One region of the Streptomyces sp. NPDC043812 genome, then DNA from elsewhere that is predicted to be linked to it. Evidence: riboswitches for the same ligand, from Rfam matches in the RefSeq annotation. Region 1 holds a riboswitch; each other region holds the start of a gene.
The links. Region 1 has a riboswitch for cyclic di-AMP ahead of AC067Z_RS10825 (C40 family peptidase). Riboswitches for the same ligand answer to the same signal wherever they lie in the genome.
Positions count from the first base shown of each region.

Region 1 (7,036 bases):
GCGAGTATCCCGCCGCCGAGTACCAGGACGTCGCGCCCGCGAGCGACACCGAGTACCAGGGCGAAGAGGACCGCACGGACGCCACTGCGGAACCGGCGTACGAGGACGACTACGTCTACGGGAACGACGCCGAGAGCGACGCCGGCACGGATGCCGAGTCGGAGCACAGCGCCCTGACGCAGACCATGGCCGCCATGCCCGTAGCGCCTGTCACCCCGCGCCCCGTCCGCCGTTCCGGCAGCGGCGGCCGCGGTCGGCGCCGTACGCCCGCCAAGCGCTCCGCACTCCTCACCGTCGCCGTACCCTCCGCCTGCGTCATGGGCGTTGCCGGTATCGCCGCCGCTTCGGTCGGTGGTCTCGCCGACAGCGAGGCGAAGGACGACACGTCCAACCTGGCGGCCGCGGATCCGGCCTCGGTCAAGCAGGTCGCCGCCAACAGCAAGATGGACACACAGCTCGCCGCACTCAGCGAGGACGCCCGCGACTTCGGTGACCGCGCCTCCCGCACCCAGGAGCGCATCGATCTCAAGGAGCGCCAGGAGGCGGAGCGCAAGAAGCGCGAGGCGGAAGCGGCACGGCGGGAGGCGCTGCGCCCCAAGTTCGTGCTTCCCGTGAAGCAGGACGGTCTCAGCGCGTACTACGGGCAGTCGGGCGTCAACTGGATGTCGCTGCACACCGGTATCGACTTCCCCGTCCAGTACGGCACTCCGGTCATGGCCGCGACGGACGGCACCGTCCGGACCCAGTGGAACGGCGCCTACGGCAACATGGCCATCGTGACCGCGGCCGACGGCACCGAGACGTGGTACTGCCACCTCAGCAGCACCAAGATCCGCAGTGGCTCCGTCAAGGCCGGCGACGTCATCGCCTACTCGGGCAATTCAGGCAACTCCACCGGACCGCATCTGCACTTCGAGGTGCGTCCCGGCGGCGGCGCGGCGATCGACCCGCTGCCGTGGCTCCGCGGGCACGGCATCGACCCGACCTGAGCAGACTCTGACACGAACCGCCCGGCCCTCTCACGAGGGCCGGGCGGTTTCTGTCATGTAGGCCGGTCCGTCAGAGCTTTTCGACCGGTGCATACCGGAGCAGCAGGCGCTTCGGCTTCTCGTCGCCGAAGTCGATCGTCGCCTGCGCGTCCGAGCCGGATCCCGTCACCGCCACCACGGAGCCGAGACCGAACTGGTCGTGTGTGACGCGGTCGCCGACGGACAGCGCGATCACGGGCTTGTCGTTCGTCCGCCGCGTGGCGAACCCGGACGCGCCCCCTCGCGCACGCGACGACGAGAGCGACGAGGTGATGCCCGACGTCGGCCCGGCGGGCGCGGACATCGGTCCCTTGCGCTTCCAGTCGAGGTGCGCGCCCGGGATCTCCTCCAGGAAACGCGACGGCGGGTTGTACGAGGGCTGGCCCCAGGCGCTCCGCATCGACGACCGGGTCAGATACAGGCGCTCGCGGGCGCGGGTGATGCCCACGTAGGCGAGGCGCCGCTCCTCCTCGAGCTCCTTGGTCTGTCCCAGGGCGCGCATGTGCGGGAAGACGCCGTCCTCCATACCGGTCAGGAAGACGACGGGGAATTCGAGGCCCTTCGCGGTGTGCAGGGTCATCAGCGTGATGACGCCGGTGCCCTCCTGATCCTCGTCGGGGATCTGGTCGGAGTCGGCGACGAGCGCGACCTTCTCCAGGAACTCGGCGAGCGTGCCCGCGCCTTCCTCCTCCGCGCGGTCCTGCTCGAACTCGAGTGCCACGGCGGCGAGTTCCTGGAGGTTCTCGATGCGCGTCTCGTCCTGCGGGTCGGTGGACGCCTGGAGTTCGGCAAGATAGCCGGTCCGCTCCAGGACGGCCTCCAGCACGACCGCGGGCCCCGCGCCCGAGTCGACGATCGTGCGCAGTTCCTCCATCAGCACGTTGAACCGCTTCACCGCGTTCGCCGAGCGGGCCGCCATTCCGTACGCCTCGTCGACGCGGCGCAGCGCCTGCGGGAAGGTGATCTTCTCGCGGAGCGCGAGGGCGTCGATCATCGCCTCGGCGCGTTCACCGATACCGCGCTTGGGGACGTTGAGGATGCGGCGCAGCGGGACGTTGTCCTCGGGGTTGGCCAGGACGCGCAGATACGCGAGGACGTCCCTGACCTCCTTGCGCTCGTAGAAGCGCACTCCGCCGACGACCTTGTAGGGCAGGCCGACGCGGATGAAGATCTCTTCGAAGACACGGGACTGGGCGTTCGTCCGGTAGAAGACGGCGACGTCGCCGGCCTTCGCGTCGCCCGCGTCGGTGAGCCGGTCGATCTCGTCGGCGACGAACTGGGCCTCGTCGTGCTCGGTGTCCGCGACATAGCCGGTGATCTGGGCGCCCGCACCGGCGTTGGTCCAGAGGTTCTTGGGGCGGCGGGACTCGTTGCGCTCGATGACCGCGTTGGCGGCGGAGAGGATCGTCTGCGTGGAGCGGTAGTTCTGCTCGAGCAGGATCGTCGTCGCGTCCGGGTAGTCCTCCTCGAACTGGAGGATGTTGCGGATCGTCGCGCCGCGGAAGGCGTAGATCGACTGGTCGGCGTCGCCGACCACGCACAGCTCGGCGGGCTCCAGGTCCTCGTAGCCCGTGCCCACCAGCTCGCGTACGAGTGTGTACTGGGCGTGGTTGGTGTCCTGGTACTCGTCGACGAGGACGTGGCGGAAGCGGCGCCGGTAGTGCTCGGCGACGTCGGGGAACGCCTGGAGGAGATGGACGGTCGTCATGATGATGTCGTCGAAGTCCAGGGCGTTGGCCTCGCGCAGCCGTCCCTGGTACATCCGGTACGCCTCGGCGAGCGTCTTCTCGAAGCCGTCCACCGCCTGGTCGGCGAAGGTCTCCTCGTCGATCAGCTCGTTCTTCAGGTTCGAGATCTTGGCGCTGAAGGACTTCGGCGGGAACTTCTTCGGGTCGAGGTCCAGGTCGCGGCAGACCAGGGACATCAGCCGCTTCGAGTCGGCGGCGTCGTAGATCGAGAACGACGAGGTGAAGCCGAGCTTCTTCGACTCGCGGCGCAGGATGCGCACGCACGCGCTGTGGAACGTCATGACCCACATCGCGTTGGCCCGCGGGCCGACCAGCTGCTCGACGCGCTCCTTCATCTCACCGGCGGCCTTGTTGGTGAAGGTGATCGCCAGTATCTGGCCGGGGTGCACATGGCGGGTGCCCAGCAGATGCGCGATCCGGTGGGTGAGCACACGGGTCTTGCCGGAACCGGCTCCGGCGACGATGAGCAGAGGGGTGCCCGTGTGCACGACCGCGGCACGCTGCTCCACGTTCAGCCCCTCGAGCAGGGCCGCAGGGTCGACGGCGGGGCGCGGGTGACCGTCGCGGTAGTACCCGTCGCGGGCCGGGGGCACGTCGTAGGCGCCCTGGAAGAGGTCGTCCGGGATCGGCTCCGGGGCGTGCTCCTCGGGCGGGGGCGGGTGCTCCTCCGCTCGGGGCTGGAGATCCGCCAGGAAGCTGTCGTCAAAGAGGCTGCTCATCGCTTATCGAGTCTAGGCGGCCGGACCGACAACCCGGTGCCGTATGCCGATCCGGCCCCGGACATCCGTCCGCACGCGGAGGCGGACGCGTTCCGTGACCGGGCGGATCCGGTGCGCCACACGTACGGCCGGAAGTCCTGCTCACCGAAAAAGGTCACGAAAATGTATCGGACATATCGAACATCAACCTTCACAGCAGATGCACGAGTTGGCTAGCGTGCTCGACCAGACGGCCCGTACCGCCATGGCGAACCCCGCCATCCGCGCCGTCTCCGCCGAATCCGGGCTTTCCGTAAGGAAGTTCAGAACCGGGGACCCACATGCACTATTGGGGTGAATCGGACCGCGCTCCACTCGGTCCGTAGGGCATCTTCCGTTCCGCCCGAACCCGTCAGCTAACCCGGTAGGCGGTTCACGGAAGAAGGAGATGCCGGCCTTGGCGTCGCATCGCAGGATCCGCAGCCGTAGCGTAAAACCCTCCCCTGCCGTCGGGTTCACGACGGCCGCCCTCGCCGGTGTCACTCTGCTGTCGACGCAGAGCGCCACCGCGGCGCCGACCGACCCGAAGCCCTCCGTCGAGGACGTGCAGAAGAAGGTCGACGACCTGTACCGGCAGGCCGGCACCGCGACCCAGGAGTACAACCAGGCGAAAGAGGCCACCGAGGAGAAGCGCCGCGAGGTCGACACGCTGCTCGACGACGCCGCCAAGCGCACCGAGAAGCTCAACGAGTCGCGCCGTGCCCTGGGGAACTACGCCGCCGCGCAGTACCGCACCGGTGCCGTCACCCCGACCGCCGCCCTGCTCTTCGCGGACAGCCCTCAGGCGTACTTCGAGCAGACGCAGCTGATGGACCGGATGACGGACCAGCAGCAGAGCGCGATCACCGAGTACGAGACCGAGCGCGCCGCGGCCGCGAAGCAGCGTGCCACGGCGACGAAGCGGCTGGAGTCGCTGACCGACTCCCAGAAGGCCCTGCGCATCAGCAAGCAGAGCGTCCAGACGAAGCTGGCAGAGGCCCGGACCCTGCTCTCGAAGCTGACGGCCGAGGAGAAGGCCCGTCTCGCCGCGATCGAGCGGGAGAAGGAGGAGGAGGCCCGCCGCAAGGCCGAAGCGAAGGCCGAGGCGGAGGCGCGTGCGAAGGCGGAGGCCGAACGGCAGCGCCAGGAGCGCGAGCAGACACCTCCGGAGACGGGCACGGGCAGCGGTACCGGCACGGACGACGGCAGCTACGCGGCGAAGGCCGACAAGGTCCTGGCCTTCGCCCGCTCCCAGATCGGCAAGCCGTACGTCTGGGGCGCGACCGGCCCGAGCTCGTACGACTGCTCCGGACTGACCCAGGGGGCCTGGAAGGCGGCCGGCGTGGACCTGCCGCGCACCACCTGGGACCAGGTGAAGGTCGGCCAGCGCGTCGCGACGGCCGATCTGCTCCCGGGCGACCTGGTCTTCTTCTACGACGACATCAGCCACGTCGGCATCTACATCGGCGACGGCAAGATGATCCACGCACCGAAGCCGGGCGCGAACGTCCGCGAGGAGTCGATCTACTACATGCCGATCTACGGCAGCGTCCGCCCGGTCTGACCGGCATCGGACACACGGATGCCCGGGCGGTCCACCCGCCCGGGCATCCGTGTGTACGCGGTCAGGCCGCGGCGTCCGCGGGGCTGGTCACGTCCACAGCGTCGCGATGAAGATGTTGGCCACGGTCAGCCCGCCGACCGCGCCGAACAGGGCCTTGTCGACCTGTTCCTCGTCACGCTTGACGTAGACCAGCCCGAGGATCACCACCAGCACCGCCAGCTTGATGCCGATCTTGACGTTGTTCACCGTCTGGTCGTCGGCCTGGTTGAGGCCCACCAGCGCCACGCCGGTGACCAGCATCGTCAGGGCCCCGTGCAGCATCGCCGGGGTGAAGCGTGCCGTGCCCGCGCCCATCGCCTTCATCTGGGTGAGGAAGCCGCCCAGCAGGGAGGCGATGCCGATGATGTGCAGGGCGACGAAGACTTTGATGAGTACGTCCATGGGCCGAGCCTAATCCTCGCCATACCACCCCTCCGGGGCCGGGTGGGCCGCATCCGACGCATCGGTCAGTGCGCGTCGGCAACCCGCTCCCGCGGCACCGGACCGGTGCGAAGAAAACGAGCAGCGACGACCGGCTTCGGACAGTTCCGCTCCTTACGTCTCATGGGCGTGGCGGCCAGGTTTAGCGTCCTGCACCAGGTGGCCGGCTCCCCACCCGCCGTTGTGCAGCCGGAGGGCACCCGGCCGCCACCGCCGAGAGATCCGGCGGCGCGCCGCTCCCCCTGTGCGGTGCGCCGCCGGACCGCAGGTACGAGGAAGGACGTGGCGCCCCCGTGGCAGCGCACCGGAAACCGAAGCAGCATCCGCTCACCGGGCCGGCCGCCCGCACCGCGGCCACCCTGGCACTCGCGGGTGCTGCGACCACGACCGCCCTCGACGGCTCCGCCCACGCGGAACCCCGCCTCACCCCCGCCCAGATCAAGGCCCGGGTCGACAAGCTGTACCAGGAGGCCGAGGAGGCGACCGAGCGGTACAACGGCGCCAAGGAGCAATCCGGCAAGGCCCGTGCGTCGCTCGACGCACTGCGCGACGAGGCGGCCCGCAGGACCGAGCGGCTCAACGTCTCCCGCAACGCCCTCGGTTCGCTCGCGACCGCCCAGTACCGCTCCGGGACCATCGACCCCGGGCTGCAGCTCGCGCTGACCTCCGACCCCGAGGAGTATCTCGAGCGCGCCTCACTCGCCGAACGGGCCGGGGAGCGGCAGGCCGCCGCGATCGCCGGTGTGCACCGTCAGCTCGTGGACATCGGCAGGCTCAGGGCGCGGGCCGGCGAACGCATCGCCGAGCTGGAGGAACGGCGGCGCGAGCTGTCCCGGCACAAGACGACCGTGCAGGACAAACTCGCCGCCGCCGAACGGCTGCTGGCCCGGCTGACCGCCGAGCAGCGCACCCAGTACGCCGCCGGCGAGCCGGCCGAAGACACCGGCACCGACCGCGCCGACCGGTCCGCCACCCCCCGCGGCTCGCTGCAAGCGCCGAACAGCCGGGCGGCGCAGGCCGTGGCGTACGCCTACGGCGCGCTCGGCAAGCCGTACGTCTGGGGGGCGACCGGTCCGTCCTCCTTCGACTGCTCGGGGCTGACCCAGGCCGCCTGGCGCTCGGCCGGTGTCTCGCTGCCGCGCACCACCTACACCCAGATCAACGCCGGACAGCGCGTCTCCCGCTCCCAACTCGCCCCAGGAGACCTGCTCTTCTTCTACTCCGGCATCTCGCACGTCGGGCTCTACATCGGCGGCGGCCAGATGATCCACGCACCACGTCCCGGAGCGCCCGTGCGCATCGCACCGATCGACGAAATGCCTTTCGCAGGAGCCACCCGGGTCTCGTAGCATCCGGCGGATGGACCGCGACATACAACATCATGTGCGTACGCTCGCGCTGCGCTCCCCCGACCATCACCGCGTCGGACCGTTCGTCGTCCGCCACAGCCCCGACTGGCCCATCCCGCAGGCGAATTAT
Region 1 is NZ_JBWKCY010000006.1:13,900-20,935, forward strand. It holds gene AC067Z_RS10815 (M23 family metallopeptidase) at 1-989, shown strand, start outside; gene pcrA (DNA helicase PcrA) at 1,060-3,495, opposite strand; cyclic di-AMP (ydaO/yuaA leader) riboswitch at 3,759-3,920, shown strand; gene AC067Z_RS10825 (C40 family peptidase) at 3,923-5,077, shown strand; gene AC067Z_RS10830 (hypothetical protein) at 5,165-5,518, opposite strand; gene AC067Z_RS10835 (C40 family peptidase) at 5,851-6,906, shown strand; gene AC067Z_RS10840 (GNAT family N-acetyltransferase) at 6,917-7,036, shown strand, end outside.

Region 2 (7,036 bases), on a different contig from region 1:
TAGTCGGCGTTCTGCAGACGCCTGTCGTCCGCGAGCAGGACGAGACCGAAGTCGTCGAGTGTCGCGTCCGTGGTGGTGGTGAGCACCATCTGGTCCTGACCGCTCTGGACGGCCTGTTTGGCCTGTGTGGTGCCCACACCCTTCGGGTCGACAGCGGTGATGTCGATTCCATAGGTCTTCTTCAAACCAGGAGCACAGTAGGGGCGCTGCACACACTCGTCTCCGGCCGCGAGCCGCACCGGGCGCCCGGAACGGCCCAGGTCGCTCAGTGTCTTCAGCCCGTTCTCGGACGCGAACGACTCGGTGACAGCGAAGGCGTTCTGGTCGACGGCCCTGCCGGCGTCGAGGATGGTGAGTCCTCGCGGCGTCGCGAGTGCCCGCAGGGCGGACATGGTTGCGGCGAGGTCGGGCGATCCGACGGTTGCCGCTTTCGGCCCGTTCACCTTCGCGTTCAGCCAGTCGGCGAACGTCGCCGCGTACTCGGGTACGACATCGATCTGGCCGCTCTCCAGCGCCGGTTCGTACAGCTCGCGGTTGGTGACGGAGAGGATCTCGGTGCCGTATCCGGCGTCGGTGAGCAGCAGCGCGTACATCCGGGCCAGCAGATCGCTCTCGGTGAAGCCCGCCGACCCGATCGTCAGGTGCTTGCTGTCGCCGGGCGGCGCGGTGACCTCGCCCTGGGTCTCCAGAGACGGTCCGGTGGCGCAGCCGGCGGTGAGCAGGGCCGCGGCCGCGGCAGCCAGTGGGGCGCGTGTCCTGGGCGTTCTCATGCACCGCTCCCCCGGGCCCAGGCCGGTGCCAGCCGCTGGACCAGTTCGAACAGTCCCTCGACGATGAGCGCGAACACCGCGACGAGTACCGCTCCCGCGACCACCTGCGGGGTGGATGCGAGGTTGAAGCCCGCGGTGATGATCCGTCCGAGGCCGCCACCGCCCGCGAGCGCGGCGATCGTCGCCGTGGCGACGAGCTGCACGGCGGCGATCCGCAGCCCGGTGAGGATCAGCGGCAGCGCGAGCGGCACTTCGACACGGAACAGCAGTTGGGGACCGGTCATGCCCATGCCTCGCGCGGCCCGCACGGTGTCCTGGTCCACGCCGCGCATGCCGACGTAGGCGTTGGTGAGCAGGGGCGGCACGGCGAACAGCACCAGGGCGATGATCGTCGGCCATGATCCGTACGAGCCGATCGGGCTGAGCAGCAGCAGGACGAGCACGGCGAAGGTGGGGACGGCGCGGCCCACGTTCGAGATGTTGACGGCGAGGGCGCCGCCCTTGCCGAGATGTCCGAGGACGAGGGCGACGGGAAGGGCGATGAGGCAGCTGAGGACGAGACAGACGGCGGTGAGGAAGAGGTGCTCGCCGAGCCGCTGCCAGATGCCGCCGTCGCCGGACCAGTTGGCGGCGGTGGTGAGCCAGTCCCACGCGGACGAAAGGGTGTTCATGAGGTCCGCCTCGTCCACGGCGTGAGCACGCGCTGCACGAGCAGCAGCGCCAGGTCCGCGGCGACGGCGATGACCACGCACAGGACGGAGGCGGTGAGCACCTGAGCCTTGAAGTAGGTGTTCATACCTGCGTAGATGAGATTGCCGAGGCCGCCGTAGCCGACGATCGCACCGATAGTGACGAGGGAGACGGCGGAGACGGTGGCGATGCGCAGCCCGGCCATCGCGGCGGGCAGGGCGAGCGGGAGTTCCACGGCGCACAGCATCCTCAGGGGCCCGTATCCCATGCCGCGTGCGGCCTGACGGGTGTCCTCCGGGACGGCGCGCAGACCGGCGAGGATGTTGCGTACGAGCAGGGTGAGCGAGTACAGGACGAGCCCGGCCACCACGATGGTGGCGGACAGGCCGTAGACGGGCAGCAGCAGGGAGAACATCGCCAGCGACGGGATCGTGTAGAGAATCGTCGTGACGGCCAGCACGGGCGCGGCGGCCCACCCCCAGCGGCGGGCGGCCACGGCGAGGGGGACTGCGAGCACGAGCCCGATGAAGACCGCCAGGAACGTCAGCTGCAGATGCTGGAGCACCGCGGCGGTGATGATCTCGCTGCGGGTGGTGAGGTAGTCGCCGCAGATCCAGTCGTTTCGCGCGAGGCAGTCGTCGGGAGGCGCGGTCATCTGTCCATTGCAGCCCGCGAGGACGGTGTGTGCGCGCTGGGCTCGCCTGTCCGGGCGGACGCGGGCGGGCCGGGGCGGGGTGCGACGCAGCCGGCCGCCCCCGGCCGTCCCGTTCGGTCCAGGGCCTCCGCTGCCTTGGTCATCGGGCCGCCCGCGTCAGCCGTGTTGAGGACGTCTTCGGGTTCGAGCAGGACGATCGCGGCCGCCTCCTCGGCGACCGGACAGAGCTCGTTGCCCGGGGCACGACGCACAGCTCGCGGTCCGAGAACACGTCACCGGTCCTGAGCCGGATGGTGATGACGAGGGCCTGACCGGGGGCGCCCCGAGGACACGCCCTAGGACAGACCCGGAACCGGCGCCGCCAGGAAGCGGTGCAGCGATGCCTTCATGGCCGCGACGAATCCTTCGCGGGTCGCGTCGTCGACGAGGTCCAGGGACAGATACGGGTTGAGGTCCTCCAGCTCGACGAGCAGCAGTGCGCCGTCCGCGGTGCGGCAGGCGTCGACGCGCTGGATGCCGTGGTCGATGGTGTTCCAGTCGACGAAGAGGCGGGCGAAGGCGAGGTCGTCCGCAGTGGGCTCGTACGGCTCCAGGGCCCATCGCCGGTCGGGGTCAGGGGCGTAGAAGGCGTACTGGAAGGCGTCGTCGACGAAGTAGAACGAGACCTCGTAGCGGAAGTCGATGCGCGGCTGGACGAGCACGTCACCGTGGACCAGTCCGGGCAGGGCGTCCGGGCCGGCGAACTGCAGCCCGATGGAGTCCGCGCCCACCTTGGGCTTGACCACGTACTGCTCGGCCGGAGGCAGCAGACCGAGGTCGTCGAGCCGGTCGACCGTGGGGATGACTGGCAGCCCTGCCGCGGTCAGGTCCAGCAGGTACTGCTTGCCTGCCATGTCGCCGCGGGCGGACAGCGGGTTGTAGACGCGGACGCCGTCGCGGGCGGCACGGTCGCGGAAGTCGTCGTAGGCGTCCTGGTAGTGGAGTACGGGTCCGCTGTTGCGGACCACGACGGCGTCGAAGCCGGACATCAGGGTGGCCGCGTCCCCGGGGTGGCACAGGGCGAGGTCGAAGTCCTCGCGCAGCCGGGCGGACAGGAAGATGTCCTCGTCGCAGTACCGGCGGCCCCTGGCCGGGTAGGCGAGATCGGTGACGAGCAGCAAGCGGGGCCTGGCGGACACGGGCGTCTCCTGAGATCGGTTGACCGTAAAACTATCCAAGGGCCTCATTCGGCCACGGGGCGCCCCCTGGCGCGGCCGGCCGGTGCCTGCGGCCACGCGTGCGCGTCAGCGGCCTGCCCGTGCGAGCGGCCCGGACAACAGGACCTCGAGGGTCTCCCGCAGGGTCGCGGTGAAGTCGAGGCGCAACGCGGCGAGCGCGGGGTCGGCGGCGTAGGCGGCCTGCATCGCGGCCGAGGGGATGGGCGTAGGTCCAGATGGCACCGAAGACCAGTTCGCCCTGACACTGCGCCTGCTGCCCGCCCTGCTCGCCGCCCCCGCGCCGCGCGTGGCGACCATGAGCAGCGGTACGGCCAACTTCGGCCGGATCCGGTTCGACGATCTCCAGTGGGAGCGCCGCTACCGCCCGAACCTGGCGTACGCGCAGTCCAAGCTGGCCGATCTGATCATGGCCGGCAGGCTCGCGGAGACAGCCGCCGACAGGGGCTGGAACCTGGTCAGCACCGCCGCCCACCCGGGCTACACGATCACCAATCTGCAGACAGCGGGAGCGAGCCTGGGCCGGGTCAGGCCGCCCCGGCTGCACGCGGTGCGCAAGGCGCTGGACTTCCTGCCCAAGCAGGGTGTCGAGCAGGGCTCCGAACCCCTGCTGTTCGCGGCAGCCGATCCGGCAGCAGTGTCCGGCGGGTACTACGGACCCGGTCACCGCCTCGGGCTCGTGCGGCCCACCACCACCGCGCGCATCACCCGCCGGGCGCTGGACCCCGCGGTCAACGCCCGGCTGTGGTCGGAGGCCGAACGCCTCACGGGGTTCACGCTGCCCGCTGCCGCTGAGGACCGGGCCGCGGGAACCGCCGTCGCGGAGCAGTGACTCCCGCGTCGGAGCCCGCCCGGGAACGGCCGAGGGGCGCGGGTGCTGACGAGATGTCAGGACCCGCGCCCCTCGGCCGTGAATTCATGTGCAATCGGAACCGCGAAGACAACGGGACGGTCAGTAGGGACCGTTCACATTGTCGATCGAACCGTACCTGTCGGCGGCATAGTTGCACGCGGCGGTGATGTTCGCGACCGGGTCGTAGCTGTCCATGGAAGTACCGGGCACATGGTAGGCGCGGAAGGTCGGGTCGATCACCTGAAGAAGACCCTTGGACGGCGTTCCGGCAACGGCGTTGGAATCCCAGTTGTTGATCGCCAGCGGATTGCCCGAGGACTCACGCATGATGTTGCGGTGAATTCCCTCGTAGGATCCGGGAATTCCGTGCTTGCCCATCACGTCGAGCGACTCGCGGATCCAGCCGTCCAGGTTGTCGGCGTACGCGGTGGGCTTCGCCTTGGGGGCGGCCTTGGTGGGCGCGGCGCTCGTGCGCTCGGAGCGGTCCGCGCGGTCGGCGGTGGCACGCTTCGCGGAGTCCGCCGCCGTCTTGGCCTTGGCGCCGATGGTCAGCTCGAGGCCGGGACGGATCAGCGCCGGGTCGGCACCGATGTTCCGGCGGTTGTCGTTGTACAGCTCCTTCCAGCCACCACTGAGGGAGTGCTGGTGGGCGATCCGCGACAGGGAGTCGCCGGCCACGACGGAGTAGGTGCTCGGCGCCTTCTTCGCGGGAGCAGGGGCCGACACGGCGACCTTCTCGACGGTGGCCGGCTGGGCGGGCTGGGCCGCGCCGGCGGTGGTCGCGCCGATCAGTGGCAGGGCGAGGGCCGCACCACCCGTGCCTGCGACGGCGAATCCGCGAGTGAGGCGGTGGGACTTGGGACGGCGGTGCTTACCCTTTGCAGGCATGACGAATTCCTCTCCGTCGCCTGCGAGGTGAGCTGTCGGGTTCGGACTGGAGATGTCCGGTCGCCGGATTGCAGCGACTTCACCCCTAGCCGTTCCGCTGTGCGGACCGGCGGCTTACCTGGGTCCCCCGCTCCTGCCCTACGCGAGTTTGTGTGGTCGGGTACCGGACGGCGGCAGGATTCGGCGTTCCATCCGGAATGCGGTGACCGTAAGCGAGAGCGCCCGGAGGAAACAAGCCCTGAATTCACAAACGCAATGGATAGGCAGAGAAAGGGACAAATGATCTCATCATCCATTGATCACGGAGGGCCCAACTCTCGCTCCGCGCAAGGAAAGTGGAGCACTTGGTTCCGCTCAGGGTTCCCACGGTCGTGACCGAAGTCACGACCGCTGGAACAAAGAATGACGAGACATGCAAGATGCCGCTAAACGGACATGAGGGCAATCAGAAATGAACCAGTCATGCGGCGAATTCCGAAACATTCGCTAATGAAGCTGAATGCCCGATTCATCCCCCGAGGGGTCGGGCCCTGACTGTCAGGCCCTCACCGGTGGAGATGCGGGCGTCCCGGCGCCGCGCGCACCAGGATGCGGCGGCCCGTGACCCTCTCCGGCGCGACCGCGATCCACAGCTCCCGCTCTCCCCCGGCCCATGGCGCGCTGTACGCCTGCCGCTCCAGCTCCCGTACGGCGGCCTCGTCGGTGACGGTCCGGGCGGTGCCCACGACCAGCACACTCCATCCCTGGCTGAACGCCTCGTCGATATGGTCGACTTCGAAGGCGATCTCGCCGTCGGCGGCCCTGGCGGGCAGCACGTCGGGCGTGGTCAGGAAGGCCACCTCCCCTTCGGCGACAAGGTAGTTGACCGGGAGAATGGCCGGCCCCTCCTGGGTGGTGACCGCGACGCGGCCCACCCCGTGCGTCCCCAGCAGCGACCAGCACTCGTCGGAACCGAGCTCCACCAGCTCGGGGTGGTAGGCGGCCCTGCCCACCCCCGGCGGCAGATCGGCCTCTCCGCCGGTCAGCGCGGTGACCGTCGTCTCCAGGGCATCGGCCAGACGCAGCAGGAAGCCCATCCCGGGCGTCGCCGACTTGTCCTCCAGATACTCGATGTACCCCGGTGCCGAGCCCGCCCGCAGGGCGACGTCCTCCCGGGACAGCCCGAGCTGCCGCCGACGGGCAGCGACCCGGCGACCGATCTCCTCCTTCGGCCCTCCCCTGCCCGGAACACCGGCTGCGGTCGTGGGCTGCTCGGGCATGGTGGGCACCTTCCCCAATCCGTGTTCCAGCCGCGACGCGGGCCTCGCGCCCACGGTAGCCACGGGACGCAGGCGCCGCACGGCGGCGGGGCGGGGCCACCGGCGGGGTCCGGCGGCGGCGGGCGGACCGGCGGGGCGGTCCGGGCATACGGCGCGGGTGGCCGACACTGGACATGATCGGAGAATCGGGGAACAGGACGAAGGCGCGTGGAGGTGCCGCGATGAAGCTCAGGACCGGCGGGCGATGAGGCACCGTTCCGTGGCCGACCTGATGACGCCGCAGGCCGTCGTCGCACAGCGCGGCACCGCGTTCAAGGAGATCGCGCGACTGCTCGATGAGTACGGCATCACGGCCGTCCCGGTGATCGACGAGGACGGCCGGCCGGTCGGCGTGGTGTCCGAGGCGGACCTGCTGCGCAGATACACCAGCGGCAGTGGCTCCGACACCGCCGAGGGGCTCATGTCCAGCCCCGCCGTGGTGGCACGTCCCGAGTGGAATGCCGTGGAGGCTGCCCGGGTGATGGAGGAACGCCGCATCAAACGGCTGCCGGTGGTGGACGCCTCCGGCCGGCTCATCGGGGTGGTGAGCCGCAGCGATCTGCTCCAGCTGTTCCTCCGCCGCGACCGCGCCATCCAGGAGGAGATCGTCGAGGAGGTGCTCGCGCGGACGCTCGGGGTGTCCCCCGCGGCGGTGGCGGTCGAGGTCG
Region 2 is NZ_JBWKCY010000010.1:242,136-249,171, reverse strand. It holds partial or broken gene AC067Z_RS17510 (ABC transporter substrate-binding protein) at 1-770, opposite strand, end outside; gene AC067Z_RS17505 (ABC transporter permease) at 767-1,441, opposite strand; gene AC067Z_RS17500 (ABC transporter permease) at 1,438-2,115, opposite strand; gene AC067Z_RS17495 (ATP-grasp domain-containing protein) at 2,451-3,341, opposite strand; gene AC067Z_RS17490 (hypothetical protein) at 3,399-3,518, opposite strand; gene AC067Z_RS17485 (Rossmann-fold NAD(P)-binding domain-containing protein) at 3,532-4,161, shown strand; gene AC067Z_RS17480 (transglycosylase SLT domain-containing protein) at 4,282-5,070, opposite strand; cyclic di-AMP (ydaO/yuaA leader) riboswitch at 5,075-5,225, opposite strand; gene AC067Z_RS17475 (helix-turn-helix domain-containing protein) at 5,616-6,329, opposite strand; gene AC067Z_RS17470 (CBS domain-containing protein) at 6,574-7,036, shown strand, end outside.
Region 2: linked by a shared signal. The riboswitch ahead of AC067Z_RS17480 (transglycosylase SLT domain-containing protein) and the one ahead of AC067Z_RS10825 (C40 family peptidase) in region 1 are both predicted to bind cyclic di-AMP.

Region 3 (7,036 bases), on a different contig from region 1:
GAGGAGAGGTACGTCATGACCCGCCCTGCCGCCCGCTACGTCCTGCCGGAGTTCACCGAACGCACCAGCACGGGAACCCGCACTCTCGACCCGTACTCCAAGCTGCTCGGCGAGCGGATCGTCTTCCTCGGCACCGCCGTCGACGACACCTCCGCGAACGACGTGATCGCACAGCTGCTGCACCTCGAATACGCGGCCCCCGACCAGGACATCTGCCTGTACATCAACTCGCCGGGCGGCTCGATCAGCGCGATGACGGCGATCTACGACACCCTGCAGGTCGTCACCTGCGACATCGCCACCACCTGCCTCGGGCAGGCCGCTTCGACCGCCGCCGTACTGCTCGCGGCCGGCACCCCCGGCAAGCGCATGGCACTGCCGGGCGCCCGCATCGTCGTCCAGCAGCCCGCCGTCGAGGAGCCGTTGCGCGGCCAGCCCTCCGATCTGGAGATCCACGCCGCGGAGTTGCTGCGTCTGCGCGAACAGCTCGCCGCGATGCTGGTGCGCCACACCGGCCAGGACGCCGAGCGCATCGCCGCCGATCTGGAGCGGGACAAGATCTTCGACGCACAGGCGGCGAAGGCGTACGGCCTGATCGATCACGTCATCGAGAGCCGCAAGGCTTCGTCGGCAGCGCCCGGCGGGCGGTGACCCACGATGCTGCCGCCCGAGATGCCGCCGCTGCCCGCCCTGACCCGCGCCGAGGCCGAGTTCATCGACCGCTTTCTCGAAGTGGTCGATCTGGTGGGGCGCATCAACCCGGCCCGCGCCACGCACACGTACGGCGCGCTGCGTGCGGCACAGGCCCTGGTCGGGCGTGCCGCCGCCCTGAAGGACGCCCTGACTCTCATGCACATGCGCGGCGAGAGCGAGGTGTACGCGGACACGCTCGCCGAAGCACTGCGCATCCTGGACGGGGAACGCCGGGCGAACCGGGTGACCATGCCGTCCGTGCCGACAAGTTGACGATCGATCCGCTCTGTCAACCGCCGACGGGGTAACGGTGTTCGTACCCCGTTCGGTGGAGTTCGGGCGAAGTTGTTGCGTGTCGCAGGACTTGCGCGGCGAGACCACCGATTTGGCGGCATCGGCGGGCTACGCCGCTGGTACGACCATGATTCCGCGTCAGGCGAATGGGCCTCCAACGCCCCTGCCCACCCGAACAGATCAGTCGTGATTGCCTTCACAAAAGCCGTTTCAACTCGGAAATCGGACACGCGTGGGTCAGGATCCGTGGGACGACAAGCCCCCGCCACCTTGACGGGGCGGTCCGAGCGGACGCTGAGTCCTGCCGCCGCATCGGATGCCTGGTCGACAGAAGTGCATCGGCAGGAGTGGAGGACCCGAGCAGTACGGGGCGACCGGTGATCCCGGTCCTCTCTTGGGGTGAAGCCGCTTCGGCGGCCGGGCGTCTTCGCCGGTCCGAACCCGACAGGTCATCCTTCACAGGCGGCTGACGAAGGGTTGCGCATGACTGCGCAGACGCATCTCCCGCTCCTGTTCTCACGCGCGGGCGCCGTTTCGGCACTGACCATGGCCGTCTTCGGCGGCACGCTCGTGGCTCCTGGCGCCACCACCCCGGGCCATGCCATCACCAGCCACGCGAGCAAGGCACTCCAAGTCGCGGAATCGAAGAAGGGATCGCCGTACAGATACGGCGGGACGGGCCCGTCGAGCTTCGACTGTTCCGGACTGACTCTCTATTCGTACAAGGAGGCGGGCAAGCAGCTGCCCCGCACCGCCCAGCAGCAGTACAACCGCACCCAGCATGTCTCCGCCGCCGATCGGGAACGCGGTGACCTGGTCTTCTTCCACGCGGGCGGGCTCGTCTACCACGTGGGCATCTACGCCGGCCATGGACAGATCTGGCATTCGCCCAAGACGGGCGACGTGGTGCGGCTGGTCAAGATCTGGACGAGCAAGGTGTACTACGGCCGCGTGGACTGACACCCCGACAGACGCTGTTCCCCAGCGGTGGTGACAGCAATTGATCGGCCGTCAACGTCGAACGGCCGCTCGACCTCCACGTCAGTGGGCGAGCGGCTGGACCAGCAGGGTCGCGCCGAGCGCGGTGAGCGCGCCGCCCGTGACGCCTTCCACGGCACGCGTGGTGCGCGGCCTGCGCAGCCATCGGCCGAGCCGGTCGACCAGCAGTGCCACCGCCGGGAACCAGACCAGTGCGAGCACGACCACGATGGTGGCGAGCAGGAGCGTGCGCGGCAGGACCGCCGCGCCGTCCGGCACGAACTGCGGCAGGAGGCTGAGGAAGAGCACCGGCGCCTTGGGGTTGAGCACGTTGGTGAGAAAGCCCCGGCGCAGGCTGAGTGCGGCACCGCCGGCGGACCGGCCCTCGTCGGCACCGGTCTCGTCGGCGAGCGGGCGCAGCGCGGAACGCACCGCACGGATGCCCAGCCACAGCACATAGGCGCCGCCCGCGATCTGCAACGTCCGGTACAGCGCGGGCACCGCCACCAGCACCGCGGCAAGCCCTGCCACGGCCAGCGCGGTGTGGACGACCAGTCCGCCCGCCACCCCGACCGCGCAGGCAACCCCTGCCCGCCGCGAGGCGAGCGCGCTGCGTACGACCACGGTGAAATCGGCACCCGGCATGGCGACCATGCCCGCGGCGACCCCGATGAATGCGACCAGGTGTGCGTCCATGGCTTCCATCGTGACGGCGCGCAGGCCTTAACGTGTGCTTGCAATCTTCTGGGTCTGCCCAAAGCAATGCTTAAGGCTGCCGACGCTCGAGGGGTGCCATGTACGACCCGACACGGCTGGCGGCCCTGGTCGCGGTGGCGGAGGCCGGTTCGATCACCCGTGCCGCCGCACGCCTCGGCTACACCGCCCCTGCGCTCTCCCAGCAGCTGGCCAAGCTGGAACGGGAAGCGGGTGCCCCACTGCTGGTACGGCACCACCGCGGGGCCCGGCTGACGGCCGCGGGCGAGCTGCTCGCGGAGCGGGCCCGCCGCGTGCTGGACGAGATGGACCGGGCACGGCACGAACTGGCCCGGCTGTCCGGACTGTCGGGGGGACGGCTACGGGTGGGGACGTTCACCACCGTCGGCGTCCATCTGCTGCCACCGGTGCTCAGCGCCTTCCGCCGTGCCCATCCGGACGTGGAGCTGACCGTGGCCGAGTACGAGCCGCCGGCAGGGGTCGCCGCGGTGGCGACCGGCGAGGTGGATCTGGCGCTGACGCACGCCTATGAACCGGCCGAACCCGCGCCTCTGCCGCCGGGCGTGGCCGTGGAACCGCTGCTGGTGGAGGAGCTGGTGCTGATCACGGCCCCCGGGCATGCGCTGGGCGGGCGGCTCGGGCCGGCTGCCGGTGAGCGCGCTCGCGGGGCAGCCGCTGATCAGCAGCGCTCCGTCGCATCCGCCGCGCAAGGGCGTGGAGGGTGCGCTGGCGCAGGCCGGCGCGACACCGGCCGTGGTGTGCGAGTCGCCCGGTTACGCGCTCGTGTGCGCCCTGGTGAGTGCCGGGATCGGTGTGGCGGTGGTGCCGGAGATGGTGGCCGCGATGTCGGCGACGCCATTGCAGGTACGGCAGTTGGAGCCAACCTCGTTCCGCAGGACGATCTCCGTGGTGCACCGGGGCGAGGAGTCCGGCCCGGCGGCGCAGTCACTGAGGGCACTGCTGCGCGGCTCGTTCGGACGCGCCGGGCAGCAGACCGCGGGCGCCCGGCCGTTGTGACAGCACGGACGCGCTGGTTCAGCTCTGCACGGGGACCGACCACGGCAGGGCGATCCAGACGGTCTTGCCGCCCTCGTCGGTGGGGGTGACGGACAGCCGTCCGCCGTACTGCGCCGTGAGGCTGCGGATGATGACCATGCCCCGGCCGTTGTCCTGGCGGACCGCGGCGGGCAGGCGACGCGGCCAGCGCGGATGACTGTCGGTGACACCGATGCGCAGCTGTTCGTCCCGTTCGAGACACAGGTCGAGGGTGAAGGTCGGCGACTGGCCGAGGGTGTGCTGCACGGCGTTGGTGGCCAGTTCGGAGACGATGAGGCGCACCGTGTCGACGGCGTCGGCACCGTCGGGCATCCCCCATCCGCGGACGACGTCGGTGGCGTATCTCCGGGCGGCCGGGACCGAGGCCGGATCGCTCGGCAGAGTGACGGATGCTTCTTGACGGTCTGCCATGGCGACGCTGCCCCTTTCCCACCGGGCCGGGCTCCGACTCGTAGCGGATGACACACGAGGACGGCCGCGGATTGTGCTTCTGCGTCAGACTGCCACCTTGCACAGGACGCGGTCGGCGATCCACCGGATAGGCTCATATCTATCGCTCAAAGCGGTGAACTCTGCGACGAGAGAGCGTATTTGGGGCGGTCCGGACCTCCCCGGCACACGCTCACGAACCGGCCGCGGTCACGCGGCGGGTGGTGTCCGTGGACGCGACGGCGTCAGCGGAGGGCGCGGCGCCGGGAAGGCCGTCGGCACCTCGTCGGCATCGGGCAGCACCGTCACCGGGCGGGCGCCGTGCCGAGGATCGTCGCAACAGCCATGTCGATCTGCCCGGCGGTGAGGTCGGCGCGCGCGGTGAGCCGGATCCGGGAGATGCCGTCCGGTACGGACGGCGGCCGGAAACAGCCCACGACGAGACCCGCCGCACGGCAGTCCGCCGCCCATCGCAGCGCCGCCTCGGGCGAGGGGGCCCGGACGGACACCACCGCCGCGTCGGGCCGCGCCGCGGTCAGACCCGCGCCGGTCAGCCGCCGGTGCAGCTCGGCGGCGACGTCCCGGGCGCGCTCCGCGAGCTGCGGCTCGCGGCGCAGGAGCCGCAGGCTCGCGAGTGCCCCACCCGCCGCAGCGGGCGCGAGGCCCGTGTCGAAGATGAAGGTCCTGGCGGTGTTGATCAGGTGCTCGATCACGCGGGCGGGGCCGAGGACCGCGCCGCCCTGGCTGCCGAGGGACTTGGACAACGTGAGCGTGGCGACGACGCCGGCAGTTCCGGCGAGGCCCGCGGCGTGGAGTGCGCCGCGGCCGCCGTCGCCGAGCACGCCCAAGCCGTGGGCGTCGTCGACGAGCAGCGCGGCAGCGTGCTCCCGGCAGGCAGCCGCGAGAGCGGGCAGCGGCGCGGCGTCGCCGTCGACCGAGAACACCGAGTCGGTGACGGCGAGGGCCCGCCGGCCGGGGTGGGCGTCGAGCGTCTTGCGCACGGCGTCGGGCGCGGCGTGCGACACGACCGCGATCTCGGCGCGGGAGAGCCGGCAGCCGTCGACGATGGAGGCGTGGTTGGACGCGTCGGAGACGACGATCGCGTCGCGGCCGCTGAGAGCGGTGACCGCGGCAAGGTTCGCGGCGTATCCGGAGGACAGGACGAGGGCCGCCTCGAATCCGCAGAAGTCGGCCAGTTCGCGTTCGAGCTCCGTGTGGAGGGCGGTGGTTCCGGTGACGAGCCGGGAGCCGGTGGCGCCGGCTCCCCAGCTGCGTGCCGCGTCGGCGGCGGCCGCGGTGACCTCGGGGTGGCGGGTCAGGCCCAGATAGTCGTTGCTCGCGAGATCGAGGGCGGCGGAGTCGGCCTCGCGCGGCCGGAGCGTGCGGACGAGGCCCGCGCGCTCACGGCGGCGCGCCTCGTCGTCGATCCAGGCGAAAGGATCGTGAGGGGCCTGCGGCATGAGAGCTCCGGTCCTTTTGTAGGCAGCGCACAGACCCTAACCGGGTCTGTCCAAGGATCGGATGTGGCCATGCACACACCTCAAACAGCCGCTGTTGTGGAGTTCCTCCTTGGCCCGAGCCCGTGCCGTACGTCAGGATCAGCGCCATGGATCTGCTGAACACGCTGGTGGAGAAGGGGCTGCGGCGCGAGCTGCCGACCCGTGAAGAAGCGCTCGCCGTGCTGGCGACCTCCGACGACGATCTGCTCGATGTGGTGGCCGCGGCCGGCAAGGTGCGCCGCCAGTGGTTCGGACGGCGGGTGAAGCTCAACTATCTGGTCAACCTGAAGTCGGGCCTGTGTCCCGAGGACTGCTCGTACTGTTCCCAGCGGCTCGGCTCGAAGGCGGAGATCCTCAAGTACACCTGGCTCAAGCCGGACGAGGCGTCCGACGCCGCGGCCGCGGGTGTGGCGGGCGGCGCCAAGCGGGTGTGCCTCGTCGCGAGCGGGCGCGGTCCCACCGACCGCGACGTCGACCGGGTCTCGAAGACGATCGCGGCGATCAAGGAGCAGAACGAGGACGTCGAGGTCTGCGCCTGCCTCGGGCTGCTCTCCGACGGCCAGGCCGAGCGGCTGCGCGAAGCGGGCGCGGATGCGTACAACCACAACCTCAACACGTCCGAGGGGACGTACGGGGACATCACGACCACGCACACCTACGCCGACCGTGTGGACACGGTGAACAAGGCGCATGACGCCGGCCTGTCCGCGTGCTCGGGTCTGATCGCCGGCATGGGCGAGAGCGACAAGGACCTGGTCGACGTCGTCTTCGCGCTGCGCGAGCTGGACCCGGACTCGGTGCCGGTGAACTTCCTGATCCCCTTCGAGGGCACGCCGCTGGCCAAGGAGTGGAACCTGACGCCGCAGCGTGCGCTGCGCATCCTCGCGATGGTGCGTTTCGTGTGCCCCGATGTCGAGGTACGCCTCGCGGGCGGGCGCGAGGTGCACCTGCGCACGCTCCAGCCGCTGGCGCTGCACCTGGCCAACTCGATCTTCCTCGGCGACTATCTGACCAGCGAGGGCCAGGCCGGCAAGGCCGACCTGGAGATGATCGCGGACGCCGGATTCGAGGTGGAGGGCGCGGACACCACCACGCTGCCGGAGCACCGCGCCGCGAGCGGCGGCTGCGGATCGGTGTGCGGCGAAGGATCGGGCGGCTGCTCGGACGAGGCCCCGCAGGCGGAGACGACGGCCGCGGAGGCGACCGAGGTACCGGCTGCCCGTACGGATCTGGTCGCTGTGCGCCGCCGTGGCGCGGGCACGGATCTCGCGCCCAATGCCTGAGTTCTCACCGGGCGAGCTGCGCGCACTGGACCGGGCCCATGTCTGGCATCCGTACGGGCCCATGCCCGGCCGTACGGATCCGCTGGTCGT
Region 3 is NZ_JBWKCY010000017.1:84,158-91,193, forward strand. It holds gene AC067Z_RS24455 (ATP-dependent Clp protease proteolytic subunit) at 16-651, shown strand; gene AC067Z_RS24460 (hypothetical protein) at 658-966, shown strand; cyclic di-AMP (ydaO/yuaA leader) riboswitch at 1,295-1,467, shown strand; gene AC067Z_RS24465 (C40 family peptidase) at 1,471-1,947, shown strand; gene AC067Z_RS24470 (LysE family translocator) at 2,029-2,661, opposite strand; partial or broken gene AC067Z_RS24475 (LysR family transcriptional regulator) at 2,760-3,696, shown strand; gene AC067Z_RS24480 (ATP-binding protein) at 3,715-4,146, opposite strand; gene AC067Z_RS24485 (8-amino-7-oxononanoate synthase) at 4,470-5,624, opposite strand; gene bioB (biotin synthase BioB) at 5,771-6,946, shown strand; gene AC067Z_RS24495 (adenosylmethionine--8-amino-7-oxononanoate transaminase) at 6,939-7,036, shown strand, end outside.
Region 3: linked by a shared signal. The riboswitch ahead of AC067Z_RS24465 (C40 family peptidase) and the one ahead of AC067Z_RS10825 (C40 family peptidase) in region 1 are both predicted to bind cyclic di-AMP.

Region 4 (7,036 bases), on a different contig from region 1:
CGCTCAGTAGCTGGGGAGCCGACGGGGTCCCAGGTCGCTGCGCGCGGGCGGCGGAGCGAGGCGTACGGAGGCGTCGAGCACACAGAGGCCGTGCTGGGCGACGACCACCGGTTCGAGACCGACCGAGACCACCTCCGGGTGGTCGTCGACGAGCCGTGACACGCGCAGCAGCAGCTCCTCGAGAGCGGCGGTGTCCACGGGCGCGGAGCCGCGCCAGCCGAACAGCAGGGGCGCGGTGCGGATGCCCCGGATGAGCTCGGCCGCGTCACGGTCGGTGGCCGGGACGAGGCGGTGTGCGGTGTCGCCGAGCAGCTCGGAGGGCGCACCGGCCAGCCCGAAGGAGAGGACGGCGCCCGCGGCGGGGTCGATGGTGGCGCGTACGACGGTGTCCACGCCGCGCGGCACCATGGTCTGCACGACGGGCTGCAGCTCGGCGGACTTGCCGAGCGTCTCGGTCAACTCGTGGTAGGCCTGGCGCAGTTGGGTCTCGTCCGCCAGATCCAGCCGGACGCCGCCGAGGTCGGCTCGGTGGCGGAGGTGGGGCGCGGTGGTCTTGAGGGCGACGGGGTAGCCGAGGCGGGCGGCGGCATGGACCGCGGAGTCGGGGTCGGAAGCAGGCAGGGCGGGCCGCACATGGATCCCGTAGCGGCCCAGCAGCTCGTGGGCGTCGGCGTTGCCGAGGGTGAAGCCGCGGGTGTCCGTCTCCCTGCCGAGCAGCCGCTCGATCTGCCCGGCGGCGCCGCTCTCGTCGATGTCGTCGTACTGGGGGACCTTGCCGGGCTCGGCGGCCTGACGACGCCACTGGGCGTACCCGACGGCCTCGGCAAGGGCCCGCACGGCCCGCTCGGCGGCGGGATAGGCGGGGATGCGCGTTTCGCGTGCGGGGGCGGCGCCGCTTCCGCCCTCCGGGCCGGGCGCGCCGACGCCCCTGTCGTGGCCGGGCGCCCCGGGCACTGCCGGGGCCACGGCGCGCGGGCGGCCGACTGCGCCCGGCGCCTCGAAGGAGGCCGCGGCGCGCGGACGGCCGAGCGGGCCGCCTGCTCCGCCAGGGGCTGTCCCTGGGGCGGAGCCGGTGCCCGCCGATGCGTCGGCCGCCGGTACAGCGGGTGCCCCGGCGCCGGGCCGGCCGGTCCTGACGGGCCCGGCAGGCGTTGCGGTCACGGCATGCGGGGGGCCGTCCGTGCCCGGCGCCTCGCCGGGCCGGGTGCCGGGCGATGCGCCGACCGCACCGGTGCCGACGGCCGGGACGGGCGCGTCGGCGGAGGTCGAGGCCGCAGAAACTCCGGCCGGGGACGCAGCGGCGCGTGCCGGGGCCGTGCTCGACGCCGCGGCCAGGGCGTCCGCCAGCGCACCCATCTCCACGTGGACCACCGCCACCGGCTTCGCCGGGCTCGTGGCCGACGCGTCGCGCAGCGCCGCGGCCAGGACCTCGCCGTCGCCCGACTCCGTGACGCCGTTCTCGCCGACCCACGGGATCGCCGTGACGACGACGGCGTCGCACGCGTCGTCCTCCAGTGCCTCGGTGAGCGCGGCGCGGAAGTCCGCAGGGGCGGCCGCCGTCGTCAGATCGCGCGGCGGGAGCGGGCGCAGCCCCTCCGCCAGGCAGGCGTCGTACGTGAGGAGGCCGAGGGACTCGGAGTTGCCGAGGATGGCGACCCGCGGCCCCGCGGGCAGGGGCTGACCCGCCAGGAGGAGACCCGCGTCGACGAGTTCGGTGACCGTGTCGACGCGGATCACGCCCGCCTGGCGCAGCAGCGCGCCGACGGTGGCCTCCGGGATACGGGTCACCGGCACCGCGTGCCCGGGCGGCGTGCTGCCGCTGTGCCGCGCGCCCTTCACGACGACGACCGGTTTGACCGCCGCTGTGCGCCGGGCGAGCCGGGTGAACTTGCGGGGGTTGCCGATGGACTCCAGGTAGAGCAGGACGACATCCGTGCCGGGGTCCTCGTACCAGTACTGGAGGAAGTCGTTGCCCGACACGTCCGCTCGGTTGCCCGAGGAGATGAACGTCGAGAGTCCCGCGCCGCGTCGGTGCAGTCCGGACAGCAGGGCGATGCCGATCGCGCCGGACTGGGTGAACAGGCCGATGCGGCCGGCGGCCGGGGACTCGGGGGCGAGAGAGGCGTTGAGCCGGACGGTGTCGGCCGTGTTGATGATCCCGAAGGCGTTCGGCCCGATGATCCGCATCCCGTACGAGCGGGCCTGCCGCACCAGTTCGCGCTGGCGTTCGCGGCCGCCCGCGCCGCTCTCCGCGTAGCCGGCGGTCAGCACGACCAGCCCCTGGACGCCGTGCTCACCGCAGTCGGCGACGGCCGCGGGCACGTGCTCCGCGGGCACGGCGACGATGGCGAGGTCGACCGGCTCCCCGATCTCGCCGACAGAGCGGACGGCCGGCACGCCGTCCAGCTCGCCGGCTCCCTCGGGGAACGCGCGGTTGACCGCGTACACCCGGCCGGTGAACCCGGCACCGAGCAGATTACGCAGGGCGGTGCGGCCGACGCCGCCGGGCTGCCGGCCGGTTCCCACGACGGCGACCGAGCCCGGCGCGAGAAGCCGCTGGACCGAGCGGGCCTCGGCGCGCTGTTCGCGGCCGCGCTGCACGGCGAGGGACTCCGCGGTCGGTTCGAGGTCGAGCGTCAGATGGACCGAGCCGTCCTCGAAGCTGCGCTTCTGGGTGTAGCCGGCGTCCCGGAACACCTTGATCATTTTGTTGTTGGCGGGCAGCACCTCCGCCGCGAACCGCCGGATGCCGCGCTCCCGTGCGACGGCCGCGATGTGTTCCAGCAGTGCGGAGGCGACTCCGCGCCCCTGGTGGGCGTCCTGGACCAGGAAGGCGACCTCGGCCTCGTCGGCCGGAGCGCTCGCCGGCCTGCCCTGGGCGTTGATCCGGTCGTACCGGACCGTGGCGATGAACTCCCCGCCGACGGTGACGGCGAGCCCGACCCGGTCCACGTAGTCATGGTGGGTGAAACGGTGCACGTCCTTGGCGGACAACCGGGGATAGGGCGCGAAGAAGCGGTAGTACTTCGACTCGTCGGAGACCTGCTCGTAGAAGCTGACCAGACGGTCCGCGTCCTCGGTGGTGATGGGCCGGATGCGTGCGGTGCCACCGTCGCGCAGCACGACGTCTGCTTCCCAGTGATCAGGGTAGGCGTGCTCCGACGAGGTCTGCATGCGAGCAGCGTACGGCGGATGCACGGGTCGCGTGGGTGGTTGCGCACGGGCACGCTGGGAGGGCCGTTCGGCGGTGCGGCCGCAGGCAGGGCCGTCGGCGGAGCACCCGCCAACGCATGAGAGACTGGTCTAGACAACCATTAGGACCTGCAAGACCTGAAGGGCAACACCATGGCTGAGCGTCGCGTCAATGTCGGCTGGGCCGAGGGCCTTCACGCCCGCCCCGCGTCCATCTTCGTCCGTGCCGCGACCGCCTCCGGTGTCCCGGTGACGATCGCCAAGGCCGACGGCAACCCCGTCAACGCCGCCTCCATGCTGGCCGTGCTCGGCCTGGGCGCGCAGGGCGGCGAGGAGATCGTGCTCGCCTCCGACGCGGACGGCGCCGATGTCGCGCTGGACCGTCTGGCGAAGCTGGTGGCCGAGGGTCTGGACGAGCTCCCCGAGACCGTCTGATCCGCAGTATCGCGACAAAGCCGCGGCGTTCCTTCCGGAGCGCCGCGGCTTTGTCGTCCCCCACCGGCTCCCCCGCCGGCTTTTCCCTCACGGGCAGCACGAATTCGGGCACTCAATTCCGCCGACCCAATTCCGGTGACGAAAAATGGCCGCCACCGAATACCACACCTTTGTATACGGCTCGATTGTTAATTGCGGAGGCTCGCGATGTTTACGGGATGTTGCGAAGTCCTCACCCGCTCCGCCCGGCGTCGCAGACGGTGCTCCCCCGCAGCCCTTTCCGCATGCAGCGCGGTGAGCGTCCGGGCCCGTTCCACGTCGCCCCGCGCCACGGCGTCCACGATGGCGCCGTGCTCCGCCCAGGACTCGACGGGTGCGGCAGGCTGCTCGACCGAGTACATCCACGCGATCTTGTGGCGCAGCTGGATCAGCAGGGCCGTCAGCCCCGGGCTGCCGCACGCCTGCGCGAGCGTCTCGTGGAACCAGGAGCCGAGGGAACGCAGGTCCTCGCCCTGCCCGCGGCGCGCACGCTCCTGACCGAGCCTCACCAGGCCGCGCAGCACCTTGAGATGCGCCTCGGTGCGCCGCTGTGCCGCGCGGGCGGCACCGAGCGGCTCCAGCAGCATGCGGATCTCCAGCAGGTCGGCCGCCTCCTGCTCGGTGGGCTCGGCGACATGTGCGCCGGCGTGGCGGCGGGTGACGACGAACCCCTCCGACTCCAGGGTGCGCAGCGCCTCGCGCACCGGGACGCGGGAGACGCCGTAGCGGCGTGCGAGGTGCTCCTCGGTCAGCCGGCTGCCGCGTTCGAATACGCCGGAGACGATGTCGTCGCGGATCGCTGTGCATACAGAGTGCGCGGGAATGCGCATGACCGAACCTCCGCTTTGATCCGCGCGAAACGCAGCCGATTGACTCGTGTCCGGTGACTCTATTCCAGTCCGCTGGATTTTCCGATGGCCGACCGGAATCCATGCATATCCTTTGGCCGGAAATGGCAGGGCGCGACACAAACGCCGAGGGCCCCCGGCTCGTGCCGGGGGCCCTCGGGGAGATGCTCGGGTCAGACGCTGACGCCGCGGGCGCGGAGGTAGGCGACCGGGTTGATGTCGGAGCCGTACTCCGCGGTGGTGCGGGCCTCGAAGTGCAGGTGAGGTCCGGTCGAGTTGCCGGTCGAGCCGGACAGGCCGATCTGCTGGCCGGGGGTGACCTGCTGGCCGACCGAGACGCCGATGGACGACAGGTGGCCGTACTGCGTGTAGGTACCGTCGTTCATCCGGATGACGATGTTGTTGCCGTACGCGCCGCCCCAGCCGGCCTCGACCACGGTGCCGGAGCCGACGGCGACGACCGAACTGCCGGACGCGGCGCGGAAGTCGACGCCCGAGTGGCTGCCGGAGGACCACAGGGCGCCGCCGGTCTGGTAGCCGGTGGTCACGAAGGAGCCGGCGATCGGGAGCCGGAAGGAGTTCAGGCGCTTGCGCTCGGCCTCACGGGCGGCGCGCGCCTTGGCCTCGCGAATCTCCTTGGCGCGCGCTTCGGCCTTGCGCTTCGCCTCGGCCTCGGCCTTCGCCTTCGCCTTCGCCTTGGCGGCGGCCTCGGCGGCCTCCTGCTTCTGGGCGGCGGCCTGGTCGGCGATCTCGTCGGCGATGGATCCCATGGAGACGATCTGCGTCAGCCCGGTGTCCTCGACGGACGGGGCTTCGGCTTCGGCGGCGAGCGCCGGGGAGGCGAGGGTTCCGATGACGCCGGTGGTGGCAAGGGCCGCGACGCCCGCGATCTTCGCGCTCCTGCGCGTCAGGCGGCTCGGGGCACGATGCTTCCCGGTGGCACGGGTGAACGCCATGAAGTGGCTGGTCCTTTCCTTCCTTCTCGCCTACCGGGTTAGCTGACGGGTTCGGAGCAGGAAGGTCTCCTACGGACTCCTCCGCACACGGCGAAGGCGTCCGATTCACCCCAGGGACTGCGTGGGTCCCCGGCTCCCCAGGCTCGCGCCTGACGGGGACTCGGCGATGGCTGTCCGATGCCGCGGGCGCGGCGGGATCTTGGCGGACAGCCGCACCGACGCTAGGCAGCTCATCCGTCAATCACCAAACGGACAGCCCCTTTTGTAGCGCATGCCACAGGGCGTACACGTCGCTTCCGCAAGGAAACGGACAAACAGCGGAACCCCGGCAAATACCTCGAAGCCAGGGTTCCGCTTGCTTGCACAACATCCGTTTTGTGCTGTTTGCCGAAGAAGGGTGCTTTCAATCAGCCGGTGACGACGGTCACTTCACCGATGCCGAGCGCCTTGATCGGCTCCTCGATCTGCGAGGCGTCACCGACCAGCACCGTGACCAGCCGGTCCACCGGGAACGCGTTCACGGCCGCGGCGGTCGCCTCCACCGTGCCGGTCTGCGCCAGGCGGGCGTAGAGGTGGGCCTGGTAGTCGTCCGGGAGGGACTGCTCCACCTGGTCGGCCAGCGTCGCGGCTACGGAGGCCGCCGTCTCGTACTTCAGCGGCGCCACGCCCACCAGATTCTGGACGGCCACATCGCGCTCGGCGTCGGTGAGGCCCTCCGCCGCCAGGGTGCGCAGCACCTTCCACAGGTCGTCGAGCGCCGGACCGGTGTTCGGCGTGTCCACGGAGCCGCTGATGGCGAGCATCGCGGCGCCCGAACCGTCCGGGGCCGAGAGCAGCACCTGACCGAAGGCGCGCACACCGTAGGTGTAGCCCTTCTCCTCCCGCAGGACGCGGTCCAGCCGGGAGGTCAGCGTGCCGCCGAGGCAGTACGTACCGAGAACCTGAGCCGGCCAGACGCTGTCGTGGCGGTCGCCGCCGATACGGCCGAGGAGCAGCTGCGTCTGCACGGCACCGGGCCGGTCGACGATGACCACACGGCCGGTGTCGTCGGCGGTGACCGGCGGCACCGGGCGGGGCGCGGCCTTGTCACCCGTCCAGGCGCCCAGGGTGCCGGCGAGAACGTCGTCGACGTCGATGCCGGTCAGGTCGCCGACGATCACGGCGGTCGACGTGGCGGGGCGGACATGCGTCTCGTAGAAGGCACGCACGGCAGCGGAGTCGATCCGGGCGACGGTCTCCTCGGTGCCCTGCCGCGGTCGCGAGACCCGCAGGGAGGACGGGAAGAGCTCCTGGGAGAGCTGCTTGGCCGCCCTGCGGGCGGGGTTGGCCATCTCGTGCGGGATCTCGTCGAGGCGGTTGCGGACCAGCCGGTCGACCTCGTTGTCCGCGAACGCCGGGGCGACCAGGGCCTCGGCGAGCAGCCCGAGCGCCTTGGTCAGCCGGGAGGCCGGGACCTCCAGGGACACCCGGACGCCGGGGTGGTCGGCCATGGCGTCGAGAGTGGCTCCGCAGCGCTCGAGCTCGGCGGCGAACTCCTCAGCGCTGTGCTTGTCGGTGCCCTCCGAC
Region 4 is NZ_JBWKCY010000004.1:122,737-129,772, reverse strand. It holds gene AC067Z_RS07830 (bifunctional acetate--CoA ligase family protein/GNAT family N-acetyltransferase) at 4-3,174, opposite strand; gene AC067Z_RS07825 (HPr family phosphocarrier protein) at 3,346-3,627, shown strand; gene AC067Z_RS07820 (GntR family transcriptional regulator) at 3,816-4,496, opposite strand; gene AC067Z_RS07815 (M23 family metallopeptidase) at 4,688-5,470, opposite strand; cyclic di-AMP (ydaO/yuaA leader) riboswitch at 5,484-5,646, opposite strand; gene AC067Z_RS07810 (M16 family metallopeptidase) at 5,878-7,036, opposite strand, start outside.
Region 4: linked by a shared signal. The riboswitch ahead of AC067Z_RS07815 (M23 family metallopeptidase) and the one ahead of AC067Z_RS10825 (C40 family peptidase) in region 1 are both predicted to bind cyclic di-AMP.